Regions from separate parts of the Nonomuraea sp. NPDC050783 genome, predicted to be linked through region 1. Evidence: riboswitches for the same ligand, from Rfam matches in the RefSeq annotation. Region 1 holds a riboswitch; each other region holds the start of a gene.
What was found. Region 1 has a riboswitch for S-adenosylmethionine ahead of thrC (threonine synthase). Riboswitches for the same ligand answer to the same signal wherever they lie in the genome.

Region 1 (4,244 bases):
GACGTGCCCGGGCTGGTCATCCTGGGCCACTACGGTTTCGAGCGCTGGGAGAACGGCCGGATCTCCGCGCCGCCACCGCCGCCCGGCGTGCCCCGGGTGCGGGCCGAGCTGCCGCTGCTGCTCGACTCGCTCGGCCTCCAGGACGTCGCGGTCGAGGACAAGGGCCGGGCCGTCGCGGTGCACACCCGCCGCAGCGCCGACCCCGAGGGCGCGCTGGCCGCGCTGCGCGAGCCGCTGGCCCGGCTCGCCGGGCAGCACGGGCTGGTGGTCGAGCCGGGCCGCCTGGTGCTGGAGCTGCGGCCGCCGGGCATGGACAAGGGCCACGCGCTCGGCATGTTCCTGGCCGAGCGGGACGCCCGGTCGGTGCTGTTCGTCGGCGACGACCTGGGAGACCTCGCGGCCTTCGACGCGGTGCGGGCCTCCGGCCTGCCCGGCGCGACCGTGTGCAGCGGCTCGGCGGAGGTGACCGCGCTGGCCGAGCAGGCCGACATCGTGGTGGACGGGCCGGACGGGGTGGTGGCGCTGCTCGCCGAGCTTGCGTCCGCTTTCAACCGTTGATGAGTGGTTTGCAAGTCGCGATCCCTAGAGTCGGGCGCATGTTCAAGCGTTCCCTCGCCGTCGCGGCCGCCGCCGCGGCCACCGTCCTGACCGCCGCCCTCCCCGCGCAGGCCGCCACCGCGCCCGCCCAGGCGCTCAAGCTGCGGGCCGGCCTGACCCTCTACATCCCCATCCGGTGGGTCGTCCACCGTTTCGGCGCCGACAACGTGCAGGTGGTGACCGGTAAGTGCGGCAAGCCGAAGGGCTGGGGCACGCCGGAGTGCGACGCCTTCTACATCCTCGGCCCGTCGTACATCAAGCGCGGGGCGGAGGGCTTCGGCCCCTACACGGGCAAGAACCCGTTCTACACGGCGAGCGACGTGCAGCCCTGCCCGTACGAGGACAAGTGGGGCGAGTCCATCGGCTCCAAGGTCACGCGCGGCCTGCGCCAGGTCGGGCCCGGCCACAAGGCCGCCTACAACGCCTGGAAGGCCACCTGCGTCACCTACGACCGCGGCACGACCAAGGGCCACTTCACCCAGCGCGAGTGGTATCTGCCGAAGAGCAAGATCCTCGTCGTCGACCAGTGGAACACGCCCGGCCTGGCCGACACGCTCAAGCACGCCGACTGGTCACGCTAGCGCCACGCCGACTGGTCACGCTAGCGCGTCGAGCTGGGCGGCGAGCCACTTCTGGGGTGGCAGGGCGGTGGCCGCGGCGCGCAGCTTGTCGCGCCGCGTCCGCCGCTCGTCCTCCGGCATGACCAGCGCCCGGTGCAGGGCGGTGGCCGTGCCGCTGATGTCGTAGGGGTTGACCACGAGCGCGTGCGGGCCCAGCTCGGCCGCGGCGCCCGCCTCCCTGGAGAGCACCAGCGCGCAGCGCGGCGACAGCACCGGGCCCTCCTTGGCCACCAGGTTCATGCCGTCGCGGATCGGGTTGACCAGCAGCACGTCGGCCATGCGGTAGGCGGCCAGCGAGCGCGGGTAGTCGTCGTTGACGTTGAGTATGAGCGGGTCCCAGTCCTCGGTGGCGAACTCGTCCTCGATCTCCTGGGCGCAGCGCTGCACCGAGGCGGTGTACTCGCGGTATTCGGGCAGGTCGTGCCGGCTGGGGTAGGCGAAGGCCAGGTGCACCACGCGGCCGTGCCACTCGGGATGGGCCGCCAGGAACTCGCCGTAGGCCGCCAGGCCGCGCACGATGTTCTTCGACAGCTCGGTGCGGTCGATGCGGACGATGAGGCTGCGGTCGCCGACCTGCTCCCTGATCGCCGCCATGTGCGACTCGACGTCGGGCTCGCGGGCCCGCTCCCACAGCGCCGCGCCGTCCACCCCCAGGCTGTGGACGCCGATCCGGGTGGTGCGGCCCTCGTAGGTGACGCTGCGGGCGGCGCGGTCCACCTCGGCGCCGAGCAGCGCCTCGCAGCAGTCCATGAACGCCGCCGCCCACCTCCCGGCCAGGAACCCGGCGTGGTCGGCGCCCAGGATGCCCTCCAGGACCTCGCCGGCCACCTCGTCGGGCAGCAGGGAGAAGTATTCGGGGGGCGCCCAGGGGGTGTGGCTGAAGTGGGCGATGCGCAGGTCGGGCCGCTCGGCCCGGAGCATGGCGGGAGTCAGCGTCAGGTGGTAGTCCTGGACCATCACCCGCGCGCCGTGCCCGGCCTCCTCGGCCAGGGCGAGCGCGAAGGCGCCGTTGTAGTCGCGGTAGGAGTCCCATTCGCGGCCGAAGCGGCCGCCGAAGTTGGGCGCGTTGGGGATGTCGTAGAGCAGGTGGTTGACGAACCACAGGGTGGAGTTGGCCACGGCGTTGTAGGCGCGGTGGAAGGTGGCCGCGGGGATGTCGAGCATGCGCAGCGGGCCCGTGTCGTAGCCGCCCTGGTCGAGCCGGCCGCCGGGGGAGGCGCGCACGGCGCTGCGGTCGTCGTCGGACAGCGCGGCGCAGACCCACAGCACGCCGTCCTTCTTGGCCACGCCGGACAGCCCGCTCACCAGGCCGCCCCCGCCGCGCCTCATGATGAGAACGCCGTCGTCGGAGACGGTGAAGGAGACCGGCCCTCTGTTGGAGGCCACCAGGACGCTGTTCATCGAAGCTCCCTTCGATCATAGGATCCCAGCTATGGCGCTTGATGAGCTAACCGAGGAACTCGCCCGATCCGCCGCAGCCGGAGATCATCGCGCGCTCGGCGAGCTGCTGGCCAGGATCGAGCCCGACGTGATGCGCCACTGCTCCCGGATCCTGCCCTATCACCAGGACGCGGAGGAGGCCTCACAGGACACCCTGCTGGCCGTGGCCCGCAACATCGGCCGCTTCGAGGGCCGCGCCAGGTTCAGCACCTGGCTGCACATCGTGACGGCCAACTGCGCGCGCACCACCTACCGGTCGCTGAAGCGCAGGGCCGCCGAGCAGACCTCCGAGGAGCTGCCGATGCAGAAGCCCGACGTGCGGCGGGTCAGCGTGATCGCCGGCTCCCGGCTCGACCTGCTCGACGCGATGGAGGCGCTGGAGGCCGACAAGCCCGACCTGGCGCAGGCGCTGGTGCTGCGCGACATCGTGCAGCTCGACTACAACGAGGTGGCCGAGCAGCTCGGCATCCCCCTGGGCACCGCGAAGTCGCGCATCCACCAGGCCCGCAAGTACGTCCAGGCGGTGCTGGGTGACGACTATCGCTGAGACGGGTTGTCCCACATGTTGAGACGGGTGGTAATTTCGGACAGTTGATTGGGTAGAGTCCAGTTCAACAACTTCATATTGCTCATCCAGAGGGGTGGAGGGACCGGCCCTGCGAAGCCCCGGCAACCCTCCCGGCTTTCGACTCGCGACCTGGCGAGGCCGACCGGGACAAGGTGCCAATTCCGGTTCGCGGTCAAGGTGGCCGCGGGCGAAGATGAGGGAAGGCCTCGCTTCATGTCGCACGACTTTGGTCCTGCCGTCGCTCTGTCCTGCCGCGAGTGCGGCGCCCGCTACCCGCTCGGGCCCAGCTTCGCGTGCCTGGAGTGTTTCGGGCCGCTGGAGGCGGCCTACGAATACGGCCGGGTGACCCGCGAGGACATCGCCGCGGGCCCGGCCAACATCTGGCGCTACCGGGCGCTGCTGCCCGTCCCGGCCGACGTGGCCACCAAGCCCAACATGAACCCGGGCTGGACGAAGCTGGTCAGGGCCGGCAACCTCGGGCGGGCGCTCGGCCTCAGGTCCCTGCACGTCAAGGACGACTCCGGCAACCCCACCCACTCCTTCAAGGACCGGGTGGTCGCCATCGCCGTCGAGGCGGCGCGCACCTTCGGCTTCCACACGCTGTCGTGCTCCTCCACCGGCAACCTCGCGGGCGCGGTCACCGCCGCGGCGGCCCGCGCCGGGCTCGACGCCTGCGTGTTCATCCCGGCCGACCTCGAAGAGGCCAAGATCGCGATGGCCCGGGTGTTCGGCGGCAAGCTGATCGGCATCGACGGCACCTACGACGAGGTCAACCGGTTCTGCTCGGAGCTGATCGGCGACCCCCTGGGCGACAAGTGGGGGTTCGTCAACGTCAACCTGCGGCCCTACTACGCCGAGGGCTCCAAGACGCTCGCGTACGAGATCGCCGAGCAGCTCGGCTGGCGGCTGCCGGAGCAGATCGTCATCCCGATCGCCTCGGGCTCGCAGCTCACGAAGATCGACAAGGGCTTCAAGGAGCTGATCGCGCTCGGCCTGGTCGAGGAGACCCCCTACAAGAT
Region 2 (4,244 bases), on a different contig from region 1:
CGCCCTGCTGGCGCTGATGATCCTGCAGCACGCCAGGCGCGGGGCCCGCTCGGACGGCGAGGGCCGCCTGGTCATGCTGCCCGACCAGGACCGCTCCCGGTGGCGGCTCGACGAGATCGGCCGTGGCCTGGACCTGCTGAGCAGGCTGGGCACGGCGGCGTCCGGCGAGTACCACCTCCAGGCGCTGATCGCCGCCGAGCACAGCACGACGGGCGCCACCGACTGGCCGCGCGTCGCCCGGCTGTACGCCGAGCTGGAACGCCGTACCGGCTCACCGGTCGTGCGGCTCAACCGGGCGGTCGCGGTGGCCGAGGCGGGGTCGCCGGAGGCGGCGCTGAGCCTCATCGAGGGCCTGGAGCGGGTCATGCCGGCCAACCACCTGGTTCCCGCGGTGCGGGCCGAGCTGTTGTGGAGGCTGGACCGGCGCGAGGAGGCGGTGGCCGCGTTCGACGCCGCCCTGGGGCTGGTCCGTACCGATGCCGAACGCGCCCATCTGGGGCGGCGGCGGGCCACCTGCCTGAACACCGCGGGGTGACCCGGCGGACGGCGGCGGCGCCTTCATCGCGCGGTGCGGGGCCCGGGCGCGGGCACCCGGGTGAACTGCCAGACGTTGACGCGCCCGCGCAGGCCGGGCACGAGGCTGCGCCAGGCCGGGTCGAAGGGCAGCTCGGCGTCGGCGAGCAGCCGCGGCCCCGTCCAGCTCGGGTGCCTCGCCAGGGACGGGTCCAGGACGGCGGCGGCGGTGGTGCGGACCCGATGGGCGCTGGAATGGGCGAGGATCAGCCGGAGGGCGTCCAGGCCGTCCTCGCCGCCGCCGTCGTGGAGATGGCGCTGGTCGGCCGGCACCTGGGGCAGCAGCGCGGCCGGGCGTTGCGGCGGGTTGACCGCCAGGAGGTGGGCGCTCATCGGGGCGAGCAGGCGCCAGTCGGCCTCCCACAGCGTCAGCCGCTCCCGTGCCCCGGGCCCGAGGAGGGCGACGACGTTGCGGGCGGTGTCGGCGAGCGCGGCCGCGTCGTGGTCCTGGGCGATCACGTGCCGGGCCCCGGCGGCCAGGGCGGCCAGGGTGACCAGGCCCGCTCCGCAGCCCGCGTCCACGACGACATGGTCGCGGCTGTCGCGCATGGTCGAGGCGAGGAGGGCGGAGAAGGCCGACGGCCGGTGCACGCCCGGGCCGGCTTCCAGCTTCCGGCCCACGGCGGCCCAGTAGCCGATGGACCCGCCGTCCTTTCCGGGTGCCCGTCCCGCGGGTCCGGGGCACGGGGCGCCGTGGTCGGGAACGTCAAGGCACGTGCTCATGGAGACTCCCTCATCGTCTCCTGGCATTGGCACCTTTCCCGGGGGATCTCCGCCGGGGAGGTTGCCGGACCGTCGCGGGGCCAGGTCCCTCGGGTCCTCTGGATGATCGACGGGCGCAGATCCTGCCAGGTCACGCCGCACGCCGTCAAACGCCGCGCCACGCCCCGGCACGCCCCGCCGCGCTCCGGCAGGCCGGGGCGGCCATTCGGCCGGCGCGGCCCGGCGCGGGCCGAACGAAGTTCAGGCGCGATCGGCGCAGCGGCCTCCTTTCCGGCCGAACGTTCGCCGGGAAGCCCCGGCTGCCGGTCACCTGGCTAGGTTTCTGGGCGTTTCCGTCCCGCTCATCATGAAGGCGAGTCCCGCATGGCCCTGCCCACGAAACTGGTCGTCGTCATCCGTGCCGACCTGCCGCACGCGTGGGCGGTGAACGCCGCCGCCGTGCTGGGCCTGAGCCTGGGCGTACGGCTGCCCGGCCCGCCGCCGGAGGACGCCAAGGACGCCTCGGGCGGCCTGCACGCCGGGCTGGACCCGCATCCGGTGCCCGTGCTGAGCGGCACGCCAGGGGAGCTGCGCGAGCTGCACCGGACGGCCCGCGCCCGGGAGGACCTGGTCGCCGTGGGCTTCAACGAGGTGGCGCGGCGGGCCCGCGACTACGACGACTACCTCACCGCGCTCGCCGCCACCCCCGGCGAGGAGGTCGAGTACGTCGCGGTCGGGCTGCTCGGCCCGCGCAACCGGGTCACCGCGCTGACCAAGCACCTGCCGCTGCACGGCGCCCCGGCGCGGCGGCCGTCCGGATCCGGCGCGGGCGGCGCAAGGAGGGGGGACCTGTTCCCCGCGGGCGGCCACGATCGCCGGTTCGGCGGGCCCGCGACCGGCGACGAGCGGCGCCTCCTGCTGGACATGCTGCGGGCCCAGCGCGAGACCCTGCGGCTGAAGTGCGCGGGGGTGCCGGCGGAGCTGGCGCGCCGCTCGGTCGAGCCCTCGACGCTGTCGCTGCTGGGGCTGGTGCGGCACCTGGCCGACGTGGAGCGCCGCTGGTTCCGGCGCGTGCTGGCCGGCCAGAGCGCCCCGCCGGTCTTCTCCTCCGACGCCGACCCCGACGGGGACTTCGACGGGGCGGTGGACGACCCCGAGGTGATCGAGGCGGCCTGGCGGGCGTGGGAGGCCGAGGTGGCCTTCGCCGAGCGGTTCGTGGCGCGGGCGGCCGGCCTCGACGTCGAGGGGCACGACGCGTGGCGCGGCACCGTGTCGCTGCGCTGGGTGCTCCTGCACTTGATCGAGGAGTACGCCCGGCACAACGGGCACGCCGACCTGCTCCGCGAGCGGATCGACGGGGCGATCGGCCTGTGAGCCGGTCAGGCGGGTTCGCCGGCGGTTCGCGGGGTGCCGGCGTGCCGGAGCAGCAGCATCGCGTCGTGGTCGGGGGTGCCGGGCTCGGCCTGGTAGACCACGAGCCGGTGCCCGTCGCTGCGGGCCACCTCCAGCACCTCGTAGCTCAGCGTCATCCGGCCCACGGACGGGTGGTTGAAACGCTTGCGCCCGTTGGTGCGTGACCGGACGTCGTAGCGTTCCCATAGCCTGGCGAACTCCGCGCTCTTCACCACCAGCTCGCCGATCACCGCGGTCACGTCGGGCGCGTCGGGGTCGGCCCCCGCCACGGCGCGCAGGTGGGCCACGGTGGCGGCGGCCACCTCCTCCCAGTTGTCGTAGACCCGCCTGCCCTGGGGGTGGAGGAAGGTGTAGCGGGCGGTGTTCCTGGCCCGCGCCGGCCACTCCTCGATGCCCGGCAGCAGCGCCAGGCCCTGCTCGTTGGCCGCGAGCAGGTCGTTGGCCCGGCTGAGGACCTGGGCCGGATGCGGGCTGACGATGTCCAGGAGCCGGCGCACCTCGGCGCGCACCTCGGCGCGCGCGGGCCGGGCGGGCGCGGCGGGCGCGCGCCTGACCGGTGCTCCGGCGAGCCCGAACAGGTGGCGGCGCTCGTCGTCGTCCAGCCGCAGGACCCCGGCGACGGCCTCCAGCACCGGCCGGCTCGGGTTGCTCTGCTTGCCCTGCTCCAGCCTGGTGTAGTACTCGATGCTCACGCCCGCGAGCATCGCCACCTCCTCGCGCCGCAGCCCGCTGGTACGGCGCCGCCCGGTGGTGGCGGGCAACCCGGCTTCCCGGGGAGAGACCCGGGCCCGGCGCGACCGCAGGAACTCCCCCAAATCGCTCCTCGTGCTCACACCGACAAGTATGACCTCCGTCCCCGCCGCTCTGGGGTGCCCTGCCAGGGCACCCCTCGGCGGGGCCTGCCGCGGCGCGGCGCGACCGGCGAGCCTGGTGTCGAACGAACCTCCTGAGGAACACCGGAAGGAACGCGAGATGACGAAGGTCGCAGTGGTCGGGCTGGGGATCATGGGCCGCGGCATGGCCGCCAACCTGGCGGCGTCCGGGCACGACGTGGTGGTGTGGAACCGCACGCCGGGCCGCCTGCCCGAGCTGCCCGAGGCGGCCGGCCCGGCGCAGGCGGCCGCGGGAGCGGAGGTGGTCTTCGAGGTGACCGCCGACGACGCCTCCTCCCGCCAGGTGTGGCTCGGGGCCGACGGCATCCTGGCGGGGGCGCGTCCCGGCACCGTGCTCGTCTCCTCGGCGACCCTGTCGGTCGAGTGGGTGAGCGAGCTGGCCGCCCGGTGCGCCGAGCGCGGGCTGAGCTTCTACGACATGCCGGTCACCGGGGGAGCCGAGGGGGCCAGGACGGGCAACCTGGTCATGCTCGTCGGCGGCGACCCGGACCGGCCGGCCGTGCTCGACGGCGTGCTGCCGGCGATCTCCCGGCAGGTGTCGCACTTCGGCCCGGCCGGCGCCGGCACCCGGTTCAAGCTGGTGCTCAACGCCCTGCAGGCCGCGCACCTGGCGGCCTTCGGGGAGGCGATCAGCATGGCGGCGGCGGCGGGGCTCGACCTGGA
Region 3 (4,244 bases), on a different contig from region 1:
GGCGTGTCCCAGCGCAGCAGCTCCTCCACGGCGGTGGGCAGCAGCGAGCGGTCGGCGCGCAGCCGCGCCAGCTCGGCCGGGTTGCGCAGCAGCGCCCACCAGCCGTTGCCGGTGACGTTCACGGTGGCCTCGTGCCCGGCGTTGAGCAGCAGCACGCAGGTGCCGACCAGCTCGTCCTCGGTCAGCTCGGGGATGCGGGCGAGGGCGCTGATCAGGTCCTCGCCGGGCGCGGCGCGGCGGGCGCGGGCCAGGGACCTGAGGTAGCCGGCGAACTCCTCGGCCGCGCGGACGGCGGTGTGCTGGGCCTCGGGGGACGGGTTCAGCTCGTACATGCCGCAGATGTCGGCCGACCAGGGGCGCAGCAGGTGGCGGTCGGACTCGGGCACGCCGAGCATCTCGGCGATCACCGTGACCGGCAGCGGCTCGGCGACCTCGGCGAGCAGGTCGCCGCCGCCCTTCTCCACGAACGCGTCCGCGAGGCCGCCCGCGATGGCCCGCACCCGCGGCCGCAGGGACTCGACCATGCGCGGCGTGAACGCCTTGGACACCAGCCGGCGCAGCCTGGTGTGCACCGGCGGCTCGACGTCCAGCATGCCCGCCCTGATCACCCGCCAGAACGGCTCCTGGAACTCCGGCTCCGGCGGCCTGCCGAACTCCTCGTGCGTGGCCACGTGCAGGTAGGACCGCCCCAGGCGGCGGTCCCTGAGCAGGGCGTTGACGTCCGCGTGGCGGGGGACGAGCCACTGGTCGGTGGGCTCGAAGTAGCGAACGGGCGCCTCGCGCCGCAGCTCGTCGTAGACCCCGTACGGGTGAGCTACGAAATCCGGATTCCAAGGATCAAAGCGCACTATTTCATCTTAGGAGCCTCCCCCTCCTGCTCAGGAGCCCCTTCGACCTGCTTGCCGTGCCGGCTGCGCACCCGGATGTTGAGCAGCTCCACGATCACCGAGAACGCCATCGCGAAGTAGATGTAACCCTTCGGGATGTGCTGGTCGAGGCCCTCGGCCACCAGCACCACGCCGATCAGCACCAGGAACGACAGCGCCAGCATCTTGATGGTCGGATGGCCGTCCACGAAGCGGCTGATCGGCCCGGAGGCGAACAACATCACCGCCACCGCCACCACGACCGCCGCGATCATCACGCCGAGCTGGTCCACCATGCCCACCGCAGTGATCACCGAGTCCAGCGAGAACACCACGTCCAGCACCATGATCTGCACGATCACCGAGGCGAAGGAGGCCGCGGCGGCCTGCTTGCCGTCCTTGCCGTGCGCGGGCTCCATGCTGTGGTGGATCTCCGTGACGCTCTTGCCGAGCAGGAACAGGCCGCCGAGCAGCAGGATCAGGTCCCGTCCCGAGATCTCCTGGCCGAGGACCGTGAACAGCGGCTCGGTGAGCCGCACCACCCACGACAGGGCGAGCAGCAGGAGCAGCCGGCTGACCAGGGCCGCGGCCAGGCCGAGCACGCGGGCCCGGTCGCGCTGCTCGGGAGGCAGCTTCCCGGCCAGGATGGAGATGAAGATGATGTTGTCGATCCCCAGCACGATCTCCAGGGCGACCAGGGTGAAGAAACCGATCCAGATCTGCGGATCGGTCACCCAATCCAGCATCCGAACACCTCCATGACGCGTTGGCCGGCCTTCCAGGGCACTGAACTTCCAGGCACTGAACGTCCGGGCACTGACTTTTCGGACACAACGAGCCGGGCTCCGGATAAGTTCGCGGACTTGCGTATCGCCGTGGGGCGTCGGTTATAGTGCGGGACGTAGGTCATGAGCGCCAGCGACAAGCCCCGGCTAGCTGGCCGGCAACCCTCGCGTCCGCGGCGGGGTGCCCCGGGTGAAGACCTGGTCCGTCACGAGGTGTGGCGGGCAAGCGCGGGCTCCGTGGTCGCCTCCAGGGGTCCGATGACCCTTGAGGAGTTGTGCCGTGTCCACGCTGACGATCTTCACCGGCGACGCCGTCCCCGCCCAGACCCCCGCCCCCTCCCCCTTCCCCGCTCCCGGGAGCGGGCGGGCCGTGCCCGCCGTGGTCGGCGCCGACCTGGAGGTGCCGGTCAAGGGCGGCAGGCTGGTCCGCTACGCCAACCTCGACTACGCCGCCAGCGCGCCCTGTCTGGAGCCGGTCAGCGCCGCCGTCGCCGCCGCGCTCCCGGCCTACTCCAGCGTCCACCGGGGCGCGGGCTACGCCTCCCAGCTCACCACCGCCCGGTACGAGCAGGCCCGCCACACCGTCCGGGCGTTCGTCGGCGCCCGCCCCGGCGACGCGGTGATCTTCACCCGCAACACCACCGACGCCACCAACCTGCTGGCCCGCTGCCTGCCCGCCGGCACCACCGTCGTGGTCTTCGACACCGAGCACCACGCCTCGCTGCTGCCCTGGCCGGACGCCGTCCGCCTGGCCCCGCCCGCCTTCCCCGGCGAGGCCGTCCGCGCCGCCGACCGGGCCCTGGCCGCCATCGACGGGCCGAAGCTGCTCGTCGTCACCGCCGCCTCCAACGTCACCGGCGAGCTGTGGCCGATCGCCGCCCTCGCCCACATCGCGCACCGGCACGGGGCGCGCATCCTGGTGGACGCCGCGCAGTTCGTCCCGCACCGGCAGCTCAACCTGACCGCACTCGACCTGGACTACGTGGCCTTCTCCGGGCACAAGCTGTACGCGCCGTTCGGCGCCGGAGCGCTGGTGGGGCGCGGCGACTGGCTGGCCGGCGGGGAGCCGTACCTGAAGGGCGGGGGCGCGGTGCGCGCGGTCGGGGATGACGCCGAGTGGCACGACGACCCCGAGCCGCGCCACGAGGCCGGCACCCCCAACGTGCTGGGCGCGATCGCCCTGGCCGCCGCCTGCGACGCGCTCACCGCCACCGGGTGGACGGCGCTGGTGCGCGAGGAGGAGCGGCTGCTCGCGCGGCTGCGCGCCGGGCTGGCCTCGATCGAGGGGGTACGCGAGCTGTCGCTGTGGGGGGAGGACCACCCGCGGGTGGGCATCGTGTCGTTCACCGTCGCCGGGCGGCCGGCGCGCGAGGTGGCCGAGGTGCTGTCCGGCGAGTACGGCATCGGGGTGCGCGACGGGAAGTTCTGCGCGCACCCGTTCGTCCGGCACCTGCTGGGCACGGCCGACGGCGGCTGCGAGGACGGCACGGCGTCGGCCGTGCGGGCCTCCATCGGCATCGGCACCACGCAGGAGCACGTGGACCGGCTGGTCGAGGCGCTGCGGGACATCGCCTCCCGCTGAGCGCCCCGGGCGCGGCCCCGGGCACGAGGGGCGGGCGTCGGGCGTTCAGCGGTTCGGCGGCCTGCGGTGCTCGGGCTGGTCGTCGGCGACCAGGGCGTCGATGTCGCGCCGGTCCTCGTCGCTGAGACCGCCCGCGCCTGATGTCCCCGGGCCGGGCGTGCCCGCGCCGGGCGTCCTCGTGCCGGGCGCCCGCGTGCCCGAAGCGGGCGTTCCCGAAGCGGGCGTGCCCGAAGCGGGCGTTCCCGAAGCGGGCGTGCCCGGAGCGGGGGCGGCAGGCTGCCGGGGGATCTCCGGCGGCTCGGCGGGCTCCTGGGGCTCGGCCGGCGTCAGCGGCCCTCCGGCGTGCCGCCCGCGGCTGCCCATCCCGGCCCCGGCCGAGGTCCCCGCGATCCCGGCCCCGGTTCCGGGCGTGTCGTAGGCCGTTCCGTGGGCCGTTCCGTGGGTCGTGTCGTCGTACGCCGTATCGTACGCCGTGTCCCGGGACGTGCCGGTGGGCGGGGTCTCGATGCGGTCGTCCACGGACCCGGCGTGCCGGCGGGCCAGCTCGTCGGCGGCCCGCCGTTCCCCCCGCCGCCGGAAGATCGCCCCGAACAGCCCGTCCAGCCCGATCCGCCCGCCGCCGAGCGCCAGGAACAGCAGGCTCAGCGCGCCCAGCGCGGCCGCCAGCTCCCACCCGCCGTTGCCGACCATGACGCCCTTGTTCCAGTGGAAGAAGGCGATCGCGCCGAGCATGTTGAGCAGCAGAAGCAGCCCCACCGGCCGCACCAGCAGCCCGAGGATCAGGAAGATGCCGCCGACGGTCTCGACGACGGTGGCGAACCCGGCGGCGAGGCCGGGCATCGGGATCCCCATCTCCCGGAACATCCCCGTCGTCGCCCCGAGCCCGCCCTGCCACTTCTGCAGGCCGTGCGCCAGGAAGATCACGCCGGTCACCACCCGGGCGATCAGGGCCGCCACATCGAACACAACTCTCTTCATGGTGTTTTCTCCCCCCGTCCTCCGCTTCCTCCC

Region 2: it holds a riboswitch for S-adenosylmethionine, as region 1 does, so the genes downstream of both, AB0H75_RS46485 (50S ribosomal protein L11 methyltransferase) here and thrC (threonine synthase) in region 1, are expected to answer to the same signal.
Region 3: it holds a riboswitch for S-adenosylmethionine, as region 1 does, so the genes downstream of both, AB0H75_RS16505 (aminotransferase class V-fold PLP-dependent enzyme) here and thrC (threonine synthase) in region 1, are expected to answer to the same signal.

What each region holds. Positions count from the first base shown of each region.
Region 1 is NZ_JBFAHK010000017.1:200,206-204,449, reverse strand. Features, by position in the region: gene otsB (trehalose-phosphatase) at 1-558, shown strand, start outside; gene AB0H75_RS35895 (hypothetical protein) at 597-1,178, shown strand; gene AB0H75_RS35890 (trehalose-6-phosphate synthase) at 1,194-2,618, opposite strand; gene AB0H75_RS35885 (RNA polymerase sigma factor) at 2,650-3,204, shown strand; SAM riboswitch class I at 3,284-3,425, shown strand; gene thrC (threonine synthase) at 3,439-4,244, shown strand, end outside.
Region 2 is NZ_JBFAHK010000036.1:34,910-39,153, reverse strand. Features, by position in the region: gene AB0H75_RS46490 (RNA polymerase sigma factor) at 1-535, shown strand, start outside; gene AB0H75_RS46485 (50S ribosomal protein L11 methyltransferase) at 559-1,296, opposite strand; SAM riboswitch class I at 1,304-1,405, opposite strand; gene AB0H75_RS46480 (DUF664 domain-containing protein) at 1,660-2,649, shown strand; gene AB0H75_RS46475 (helix-turn-helix transcriptional regulator) at 2,655-3,521, opposite strand; gene AB0H75_RS46470 (NAD(P)-dependent oxidoreductase) at 3,661-4,244, shown strand, end outside.
Region 3 is NZ_JBFAHK010000005.1:408,739-412,982, forward strand. Features, by position in the region: gene AB0H75_RS16495 (cytochrome P450) at 1-848, opposite strand, end outside; gene AB0H75_RS16500 (TerC family protein) at 848-1,612, opposite strand; SAM riboswitch class IV at 1,771-1,886, shown strand; gene AB0H75_RS16505 (aminotransferase class V-fold PLP-dependent enzyme) at 2,022-3,233, shown strand; gene AB0H75_RS16510 (DoxX family membrane protein) at 3,279-4,211, opposite strand.